DNA from 3 places in the Sphingomonas sandaracina genome. Region 3 is predicted to be linked to each of the others. Evidence: predicted binding sites of a transcription regulator. Region 3 holds the regulator's gene; each other region holds the start of a gene.
What was found. Region 3 encodes LexA, which represses DNA repair genes until DNA is damaged. Its sites were predicted from a motif close to GTTCCNCNCTTGTTCT; they were not measured.
Positions count from the first base shown of each region.

Region 1 (3,276 bases), on a different contig from region 3:
ATCCGGTCGATCGCCTCGGCGCTGCCGGTAAGGCCGACCATACGGGGGTGGAAGGCGGAGACGAACTGCTTGAGCACCGCGGGGGTATCACGCGCCGGATCGACCGTTACGAACACCGGGACGATCTTCGCGGCGATCGCGGGATCGCTTGACTCGAGCTTTTTCACCGCGGCGCCGATCGCCTGGACATCCGTCGGACACACATCGGGACAGAAGGTGTAGCCGAAATACATGATCCGGTACTTGCCCGCGAAGGTGCGCTCGGTGACGGCCTGCCCGTTCTGGTCGGTCAAGGCGAACGGACCGCCGATCCGCGCGCCTTCGAGGGGCGGTTTGGCGGGGGGTGCGGAGGTACCGCATGCCGAAAGCGCGCCCGTAAGCGTGAGGGCCCCGAAGAGGATGAAACGCATGGTCATGATGCCGCCAGCCTTGATCTGTTAGCCACCGCGGCGCAAGCGTCGCCCATAGTCAGGACGAACCAAGGAAGTCTCTCGATGCGTATTCGCCTGTTGCTCGCCGCTACTCTCCTGACGCCCGCGCTGGTCGGCGCAACGCCCGCAGCCGCGCAAGGCCAATCGGAGGGGTACAAGTTCCTGTCCGCCGTGCGCGACGCCAAGAACAACGACGTGCTCGAGATGCTCGGACGTCCGGGCAGCAACATCATCAACACGCGCGACGTGACGAGCGGGGAGGGCGCGCTCCACATCGTGATCAAGCGCGGCGACGAGGTGTATCTGCGCTTTCTGCTGCAAAAGGGCGCGGACGCGAACCTGCGCGACGGCAAGGGCAACACGCCGCTGCTGCTCGCCGTGACGCTCGGGCAGACCGGGATGATCCCGATCCTCACCGCAGCGGGGGCGAACCCCAACCTCGCCAATTCCGCCGGCGAGACCCCGCTGATCCGCGCAGTGCAACGCCGCGACGTGGGCATGATCCGGGTGCTGCTGGCCGAGAACGCCGATCCCGACCAGGCGGATATCATCGCGGGCATGTCCGCGCGCGCCTATGCCAAGCAGGATGGACGCAACCCGATCGTCAGCAAGCTGTTGGAAGACGCGCCGAAAAAGGTGCGCAAGGCCGTGTCGGGCCCGAAGTTCTGAACTTCTTCGGAGCGTATTGGGTCAACAGGGCCGCACCTTTCTCCCCTCCCTGGAAGGGAGGGGTCGGGGGTGGGTAGGCCAGCTTGTGAAGCAACGGCTGCACGATACGGAAGCCCACCCCCCCCCCCCCTCCCTTCCAGGGAGGGGATCCGCCAAGCTATCAGAACGCCAATCCGTCCGCATCCGGGTCCATCTGCGCGATCAACCGCCGCGCCGCCCGCCGTGCGAACGCCAGCGTGCCGCGTTTGCGGACATGCGCGGGCAGGGGGATGGTGTGGGCCTCGCGTACGATCGCCGCATCGTAGCGATCGGCGATGATGATCCCGGTTCGCTCGGGCAGGAATGCAGGTCCGGCCAGCGGCCCGACATCGAACCCTGCCGGCACCGCCCAGAAATACCGATCGCAATGCCCGAGATAATCCGGCCATTTGCCGTCACCGAGCAGGTCGGCGCGCGATACCTTGATCTCGACGATGACGATCTGGCCGCGCGCGTCCACCGCCATCAGATCGGCACGACGCCCGCCGTCCAGCGGCACTTCGGTCATCGCGGTAAGATCGTGACGCAACAACATCCGGATCACGCCACGCGCCACGTCGGCGGCGCATAAGGGCGATCCGGGTTCGTCGATGCAGGAGTCCGGCGGCATGTCGAGCATGCGCCGGAAATAGAACAATCCGCGAACGAGGCAAGCTCATTCACGGATTGTGGTCGTTAGTCTCGTCCGGTCGCCAACCGTTCGCTCAGCACGAACGGAGGGGGATATCGTCTCAGCGATAGAAGACGTGGTTGCCGATCGCGGCGACCTTGACCGCGCGAACCGAAGGGCGGCGATCGGGGGTGTTGAAATACAGCGCCTTCTCGGCAGGGCTGTTCCATGCGCTGGCAAGTGCGACCTTGGCGACGGCGATGGCGGTGCGATAGGCGGCACCGCCGGAGATGGTGGGGATCCGACCGCCGCGCACGAAGCTGAACTGGCCGCGCTGCTTGACGACGGCGCAGACGTCGGCCGGGAAACGACCCGACTTGGCGCGATTGATGATGACTTCGGCGACCGCGAGCTGGCCGGTCAGCGGCTCACCCTTGGACTCGAAATAGATCGCACCGGCAAGGCACTGGAGCGAGTCGTCGGCGGCGGCGCTATCCTGCGCGGCAACGGCCTGGGCAAGCGTATCGAATTCTTCGGCTTCGGTGGTCGCAGCGGGCTCGACGGCAGTCTGCTCGACAGGAGCAACGGGCGTTGCGGCTGGAGCGGTCTGCGGAACATTTTGCGGCGAGAGGGCGTTTAGATTTGCGAGAGCGGTAAGATTGACCGCCGGCTTATCGATGCCCGTAGCATGACCCGGAGCGCTGTTGCCCAGCAGGCCGGCGAGAGAGAATGTCATGGCCGCGATCGTCGCGGCCCGCTGAAGTATCGTCATTCAAACTTATTCAGATGCGGTTGGACCGTGGAGTCGATCGTACAAGCCGACCATCCAGGCATCCCCCCGACTGCGTAACTGATCCGGATCGCACCCGTCCCAGCACAACGCCAATCAATGTTGCAATTCCCCTCTATTGGGGGGGCTTTAGAGTCAATCGTCGAGGATCGTTTCAGCGGCGAACCGTTCCGCCGCTGCGATGTCCACCTCGATTACCCATAGATCCGCGTCGCTTGCGCGGCGTCGTCGCCAATAGCCGTCAAGGTCTTCGGCGGGGGTCGAGTCGATCAATGCGGTCCTTCCGTCGGGCCCGATGCCACGCTCCAGCAGGCGGGGAGGCGCCCCCTTGTCGATCGCGATGACCAGAATCGCGCCGCCCTGAGCGTCGCCCTTGGCCATCACCGCACCAAAGCCGCCGGCGTCATTGACGCGGCGAAGCAGGGCGCTGACCAATACGCCGCTGGGCAGCCGACCGCTCATGCCGGCGCGCGATATCCGGGAAGACCGGCAAGCGCGATCCGCGAGCGCATGAACGTGCCCGTTCCGCGCGCCGCCTCTTCGCCCTCTGCATCGATCAATCGCGCATCCGCGACGAACACCCGTCGCTTGCCGCTGATCCAGCGTCCTTCGGCGATCACCGGCCCGACTTTCAGCGGGCGGGTGAGCAGCAGGTTGAACGCGGTCGTCAGCAGGAAGCGATCGGTGACGAGGCTGTTCGACGCATAAAAGGCGGCATCGTCCAGCATCTTGAAATA
Region 1 covers NZ_JAXOJK010000003.1:288,784-292,059, reverse strand. Annotated here, with positions in the region: gene U1707_RS10800 (SCO family protein) at 1-416, opposite strand, end outside; gene U1707_RS10795 (ankyrin repeat domain-containing protein) at 495-1,100, shown strand; gene U1707_RS10790 (MmcB family DNA repair protein) at 1,261-1,758, opposite strand; gene U1707_RS10785 (cell wall hydrolase) at 1,871-2,485, opposite strand; gene U1707_RS10780 (DUF1491 family protein) at 2,675-3,001, opposite strand; gene U1707_RS10775 (PaaI family thioesterase) at 2,998-3,276, opposite strand, start outside.
Region 1: the regulator LexA is predicted to act here: its motif matches at 1,770-1,785, upstream of U1707_RS10790 (MmcB family DNA repair protein).

Region 2 (3,276 bases), on a different contig from region 3:
CAGCGACTGCGCCTGGTCGATGTAGGGCGTGCGATCCGCCGCCAGTTCTAGCAGCCAGCGCTGGTCGATCTCGAACGACGTCTTGTAGCAGTCCTTTTCCTCGACCGAGAGGAAGTCGAGATGCTGGACCGAACCGCCCTGCTCGAGGATCGAGTTCCACACCGCGTCCGAGTTCTTCGACTTCTCGCTCAGCATCTTTTCGAGATACGGGTTCTTGATCGAGAAGCTGCCCGACAGCGTCTTGTGCGTGTAGATGTTCGCCGGGATCGGCTCGATGCACGCCGACGTGCCTCCGCAGATGATCGAGATCGAAGCCGTGGGCGCGATCGCCATCTTGCAGCTGAACCGCTCCATCGCGCCGACGTCGGCGGCGTCGGGGCAGGGGCCACGCTCGATCGCGAGCTGCATCGAGGCTTCGTTCGCCTGGCTGCTGATGTGCTTGAACATGCGGAGATTCCACGACTTCGCCATCGCACCCTCGAACGGGATGCCGCGTGCCTGGAGGAAGCTGTGGAAGCCCATCACGCCGAGCCCGACCGAGCGCTCGCGACCTGCCGAGTAGGCGGCGCGTTCCATGCCGGGTTCGTGGCGGTCGATGTAATCCTGCAGGACGTTGTCGAGGAAGCGCATGACGTCCTCGATCAGGCCCTTCTCGTCCTTCCACTGATCCCAGGTTTCGAGGTTCAGCGACGACAGGCAGCAGACCGCGGTACGCTCGTTGCCGAGGTGATCCTTGCCGGTCGGCAGCGTGATCTCCGAGCACAGGTTCGAGGTCGAGACCTTGAGGCCGAGCTCGCGGTGATGCTTAGGCATCGCCTTGTTCACGTGATCGGCAAAGACGATGTACGGCTCGCCGGTCTGGAGGCGGGTCTCGACGAGCTTCTGGAACAGCGAGCGCGCGTCGACGGTGGCGCGGATCGCCTGGTCCTTCGGCGAGCGGAGGTGCCATTCCTCGCCGTTGCGCACCGCTTCCATGAAGTCGTCGGTGATCAGCACGCCGTGGTGGAGGTTCAAAGCCTTGCGGTTGAAATCGCCCGAGGGTTTGCGGATTTCGAGGAATTCCTCGATCTCGGGGTGCGAGACGTCGAGATAGACCGCGGCCGAGCCGCGGCGGAGCGAGCCCTGGCTGATCGCGAGCGTCAGCGAATCCATGACGCGGACGAACGGGATGATGCCGCTGGTCTTACCGTTGAGGCCGACCGGCTCACCGATGCCGCGGACGTTGCCCCAATAGGTGCCGATGCCGCCGCCGCGCGAGGCGAGCCAGACATTCTCGTTCCAAGTGTCGACGATCCCGCCGAGGCTGTCGGGAACCGAATTGAGGTAGCACGAGATCGGCAGGCCGCGACCGGTGCCGCCGTTCGACAGAACGGGGGTGGCGGGCATGAACCAGAGCTTCGAGATCGCATCGTACAGCCGCTGCGCGTGGCCGGCGTCATCGGCGTAGGCCGACGCGACACGGACGAACAGGTCCTGGTAGCTCTCGCCCGGGAGCAAATAGCGATCCTTGAGCGTGTCCTTGCCGAACTCGGTCAGGAGCGCGTCGCGGCTGTGATCGACCTCGACCGGGTAGATCTGCGCGCGCACGGAGTGGCTGTCCTGTGCCTGGCGCGGCGCCTTGGGTGCCTCGGCTTCAGGCGCTGCGATGGTCTGTTCGATCGTGTCTGTGGTCATGTCGCTATCCCGGCTGCTGTTTCTGAAATCCATCGAAACTGCTCCTAGTGTTCTGTATTCGTTCGAATCGGTAACCTGTCGCCATGCTACCATCGGACGGTCCCGAGCGGGAGAACAAAAAGTGACCATCGCGGCGGTGGAAGGCGCGCTTACGGTCATATCGCATAGAGCTATGCAAGGGTTGTTCTACCAGCGATTGGGTCCGCCCCCGAACGCAACCCCAAGAGATTGTGCCAAAGCGCGGAGAGACGCAAGGGGGTGCGGGGGGCGTCGGCGGCTCGGTTCGTCGTGTTCGCCCTGATCTTTATCGACCAGCATATTCGCGACGCGTGGACTTCTGCGGGGTTCGCGAAGTGCAAGGGGACGAAGCGGGAACGAAAAATTATTTAGCGCGCAAAGGTGGCAAATGTTGCTTGCGCAACCCCGACCGCGACGTCGGGGACTCTAGGTCGAAGCGAGGCGGTCGGCGAGCGCGGAAATGCTGGTGACGGCATGATCCCACGCCTGCGCCTGGTCCGCATCGGGCGCGGGGCGGCCGCCATATTCCATCGGCCGGTCAATATAGGCGGTCGCCAGTCCGCAGGCCCGCGCCGCGGCCAGATCGCTGTGATGCGCGGCGACGAGGCAGAGTTCACCCGGATCGAGACCCAGCAGGCGCGCGGTGGCGAGATAGGCCTCGGGCAGCGGCTTGTAGACCTTGCTGACCTCTGCGCCGAGGATGGCATCCCAGGGAAGCTTCGCACGCCGCGCCATCTCGACCATCAGCGCGATGTTGCCGTTGCTGAGCGTGACGATCGGAAACCGCGCCTTGAGGCGAGTCAGGCCGTCGACCGCATCGGGCCAAGGGTCGAGCCGGTGCCAGGCGTGCGTCAGATCAACCAGCGTCCCCTCGTCGACCGTCGCCGGATCGATCGCATATTCGCGCAACAGATCCTCGAGCGCCTCGCGGTGGAGAATATCGAGGATGACGAACGGCCGCCGTCCGCTGCGCACCTGTTCCAGCGCCGGCTGATAGCGCCGCCGCCAGCCGTCCGCGAAGCGATGCGGGTCGATGTCGGACCGGCCGAGACCGGCCAGCACGGGCGCTGCGTCTCGCGCGATGCCGGAGCGCCAATCGACCACCGTGCCGAAAACGTCGAAGGCCAAAGCTTTGATCGCCATGTGCAGTCTCCCGCTAGGGATACGACGGGGAATCCTGACGGTTCCGTCGCTTGATTTGGGGGCGGGTGGCAGATGGGCGGGAGCGCGCTTATCCCGTCCTGCGCAGACGCGATCCCGGGGCCTGGTTCAGCTTTGCGAGATTGAAGGCCTCGTGAAACTCGATTCCAGCCTTCCCGTTACGCGCCCAGCGGATACGCGCCGGGACCATCTGATGCTCGAGCAGTTCGATCAGCATCTCTAGACCGTCGGGATTGCCGTCGACCGAAATGCCATCGATCATCGCGCCGGACGTCGAGATATCGCGGATGCGGACATCGCCGCGCACCCCGTCGATGAGGATGCCGGCCGAGCGCAGCATCTTCGTCCTTGGCGCGCGACTGACCTTGAAGCCGCTTGGGGTGGCGACTCCGTTTTGCGCCGTCAACTGGCGCAACGCGTCCT
Region 2 covers NZ_JAXOJK010000004.1:170,171-173,446, forward strand. Annotated here, with positions in the region: gene U1707_RS13700 (ribonucleoside-diphosphate reductase subunit alpha) at 1-1,707, opposite strand, end outside; gene U1707_RS13705 (haloacid dehalogenase type II) at 2,119-2,835, opposite strand; gene U1707_RS13710 (EAL domain-containing protein) at 2,924-3,276, opposite strand, start outside.
Region 2: the regulator LexA is predicted to act here: its motif matches at 1,786-1,801, upstream of U1707_RS13700 (ribonucleoside-diphosphate reductase subunit alpha).

Region 3 (3,276 bases):
CCTCCCCGGCCCGTGGAACGTCATCGGCGAAAGCGCAGCCGGCCGGCCCTTCGCAGGCCAGGTCGCCACCGGCCAAGCCACCCGCATCTTCACCGGCGCCGCCATGCCGGACGGTGCCGACACGGTCATGGTGCAGGAAGAAGCAGAGCGTGGCGGCGAAACCCTGATCCTCGCCGGCGAAGGCCCGCAGACGCTCGGCCGCAACACCCGCCGCAAGGGCCTCGATTTCTCCACCGGCACCCGCCTGATCGCCGCCGGTGACCGCCTCAGCCCCGCGCGCATCGCCGTCGCCGCAACCGGGGGCCACGGCAGCCTCACCGTCAACCGCCGCGTCCGCGTCGCCGTCGCCGCCACCGGCGACGAACTCGTCCCACCCGGCTCGACCACCGACGGCGTCGCGCTCCCCGAATCGAACGGCATCATGCTCGCTGCGATGCTCGCCGACATGCCCGTCGACGTCATCGACCTCGGCATCCTCCCCGATGATCTGGACGTGCTGCGCGACGCATTCGCCAGCGTTCAGGCCGACCTGCTGGTCACAACCGGAGGCGCGTCGGTCGGCGATCACGACCTAGTCCGCCCGGCGATCGAAGCCGCCGGGGGGACCATCGATTTCTGGCGGATCGCACTGCGCCCCGGCAAGCCGATGATGGCCGGCCGGATCGGCGGGATGATGGTGCTCGGCCTGCCCGGCAACCCGGTCTCGGCGTTCGTCACCGCGACGCTGTTCGTGAAACCCGTCGTCGCCCACATGGCCGGCGCGCGCGACCCGCTGCCCCAGTCCACCCACGCCCTGCTCGGCGAAGACCTCCCCGCCAACAACGCCCGCACCGATTATCTCCGTGCCGAACTCCGAGAGGGCAAGGCCTATGCCTCCACGATCCAAGACAGTTCGATGTTGCTGACGCTTGCCCGCTCGACCTGCCTGATCGTCCGCGCCGGCAATGCGCCGATCGCAAAGACAGGCGAATCGGCGGAAATCCTCGTGATCGTGTAAAGCGAGCGCTTGACGCCGTTAATTATGTTCCATAGAGGTTCCTCGTCTGTTCCGGACGGAGAACCGCCATGCTCACGCGCAAGCAGCACGAACTCGTCTGCTTCATCAACGATCGCCTCAACGATACCGGCGTCTCGCCGTCGTTCGAGGAGATGAAGGACGCCCTCGACCTCAAGTCGAAGTCGGGCGTCCACCGCCTGATCAGCGCGCTTGAGGAGCGCAACTTCATCCGCCGCCTGCCCAACCGCGCGCGCGCGCTCGAAGTGTTGCGCATGCCCGAGCGTCCGGAAAAGAAGACCCCGTCCAAGTCGTCGAACGTCAAGGCAGCGCCCACCGCCGCGACGCCGCAGCCGGCCAACGACGTGATCGAGATCCCCCTCCACGGTCGCATCGCCGCCGGCGTCCCGATCGAAGCCTTCGAAGGCAGCACCATGCTGGCCGTCCCCGCCGCGCTTCTCGGCACCGGCGAACACTACGCCCTTGAAGTCTCCGGCGATTCGATGGTCGAAGCTGGCATCCTCGACGGCGACTACGCCCTGATCCGCCGCACCGAGACCGCCCGCGATGGCGAGATCGTCGTCGCCCTGATCGAAGACAGCGAAGCCACCCTCAAATACTTCCGCCGCGAAGGCGCAATGGTCCGCCTCGACCCCGCCAACCGCGCCTACGACCCCCAACGCTACGCCCCCGCGCAAGTCCGCGTCCAAGGCAAGCTGTCCGGCATCCTCCGCCGCTACGACTAAGGGTCGGAACAGCACGGGCACATTGGCAAGCCGCGGCGGACGTTCGCTAGACTATTAGGCCCCGTCATCCTGACGAAAGTCAGGATCCAGGGTACCGTGCGGCATCTTACGTAGCTGCGGGCGTAACTCCCGTCAGGGCAACGACCGTTCGTAATGGCCATCCCACCTCCGATACGGCTTTCGAGAAGCCAGACTCCTACTTCCCGAAGTTCGCTCAAGCGTCGGAGGATCCCGCCAGGGATGCCGGTCGCCAGGGCTCAGGATCGTCACTATCCGCCCCGTACCCAACGTCAACGCAATCCCGCCCGTCTTCTTCAGAACACGACGATCCAGCTTAAGCCAGCGTGGCACGCACCGCTTCGGCAAGCCCCGTTCGCTGACGACGACATCCGCAGAACGACACGCTGCGATCAGCTGGCCGATCGGCACCATATACGCACTGCGCGTCGCCAGCACGCGCCAGGTCCGCCCACCGGCGACCACGTCCGTCACGCAAAGGTCGCGACTGCACCGCGCATCCGGCTGGTCGGCCAACAAGAGTGGTTCGCCGTCCACCCCGCCATTCTCGGCCAGCGTATTGCGCGTATAGTCTCCCGCTCGATCCCGCAGCATCGCCAGCCCCGCCACCGTGCGTACCGCGACATGACGACCATCGCCCGTCACCAGGATGTCGGGCGGCGGTGTGGTGAGCGCCCACACGGCCCCGATCGCCAGCGGCACCAGCCCCAGCCGCCGAAGCCGCGTCCGCCACAAGGCAATCCAGATCCCGCCGACCACCATCAGCGCGAACGCCGCCGTCGGCATGGCCGGCAACGACCGCACCGATCCCGGAGCGCCGGCGACGAGATGGGCAAGCCAGAGCAGCGTATCGAGCGACCACTGGACCAGCCACCAGATCGGTGCGCCAAGCCCGCCCGCATCCAGCAACAACGCCAACGCCTCGAGCGGCATAACCACGAACGTCGTCAGCGGGATCGCAACGATGTTGGCAAACGCGCCGTAAAGCCCGGCCTTATGGAAATGATAGACCGCGATCGGCATCAGCGCGAATTCGACCAGCAGTCCGGTCAGCAGCAACGACGCCACGCCGCGTGCGAGACGCCGCCCCCGACCCTCGTCATGCGGCCCGAAGAACACCCGAACCGCGGCGTGTTCGTGCAGCGCCATGATCGCGGTGATCGCCGCAAACGACAGCTGAAAGCTCGGCCCCGCCGCCGATTCGGGCAAAACGAGCATGACGCACATCGCGCCTGCCGCGACGAGCCTCAAGGTCATCGCCTCACGCCCCATCGCCAGCGCCGCGAGCACGAGCAATGCCGCGACGCAGGATCGGATCGTCGGCACCTGACTGCCCGTAAGCAAGGTGTAACCGATAGCGGCCGCCGCGCCCGCCAGTGCCGCGACGAGCGGCAGGCGGACATGCAAGGCGAGCCAGGGGCTCAGCGCCAACAGTCGCAGGACGATGAACATCGTTGCCGCCACTGCCGCGGTGATATGCAGCCCACTGACCGACAGCAGATGTGCAAGGCCCGCCCG
Region 3 covers NZ_JAXOJK010000001.1:511,297-514,572, forward strand. Annotated here, with positions in the region: gene U1707_RS02140 (molybdopterin molybdotransferase MoeA) at 1-997, shown strand, start outside; gene lexA (transcriptional repressor LexA) at 1,066-1,740, shown strand; gene U1707_RS02150 (ComEC/Rec2 family competence protein) at 1,873-3,276, opposite strand, start outside.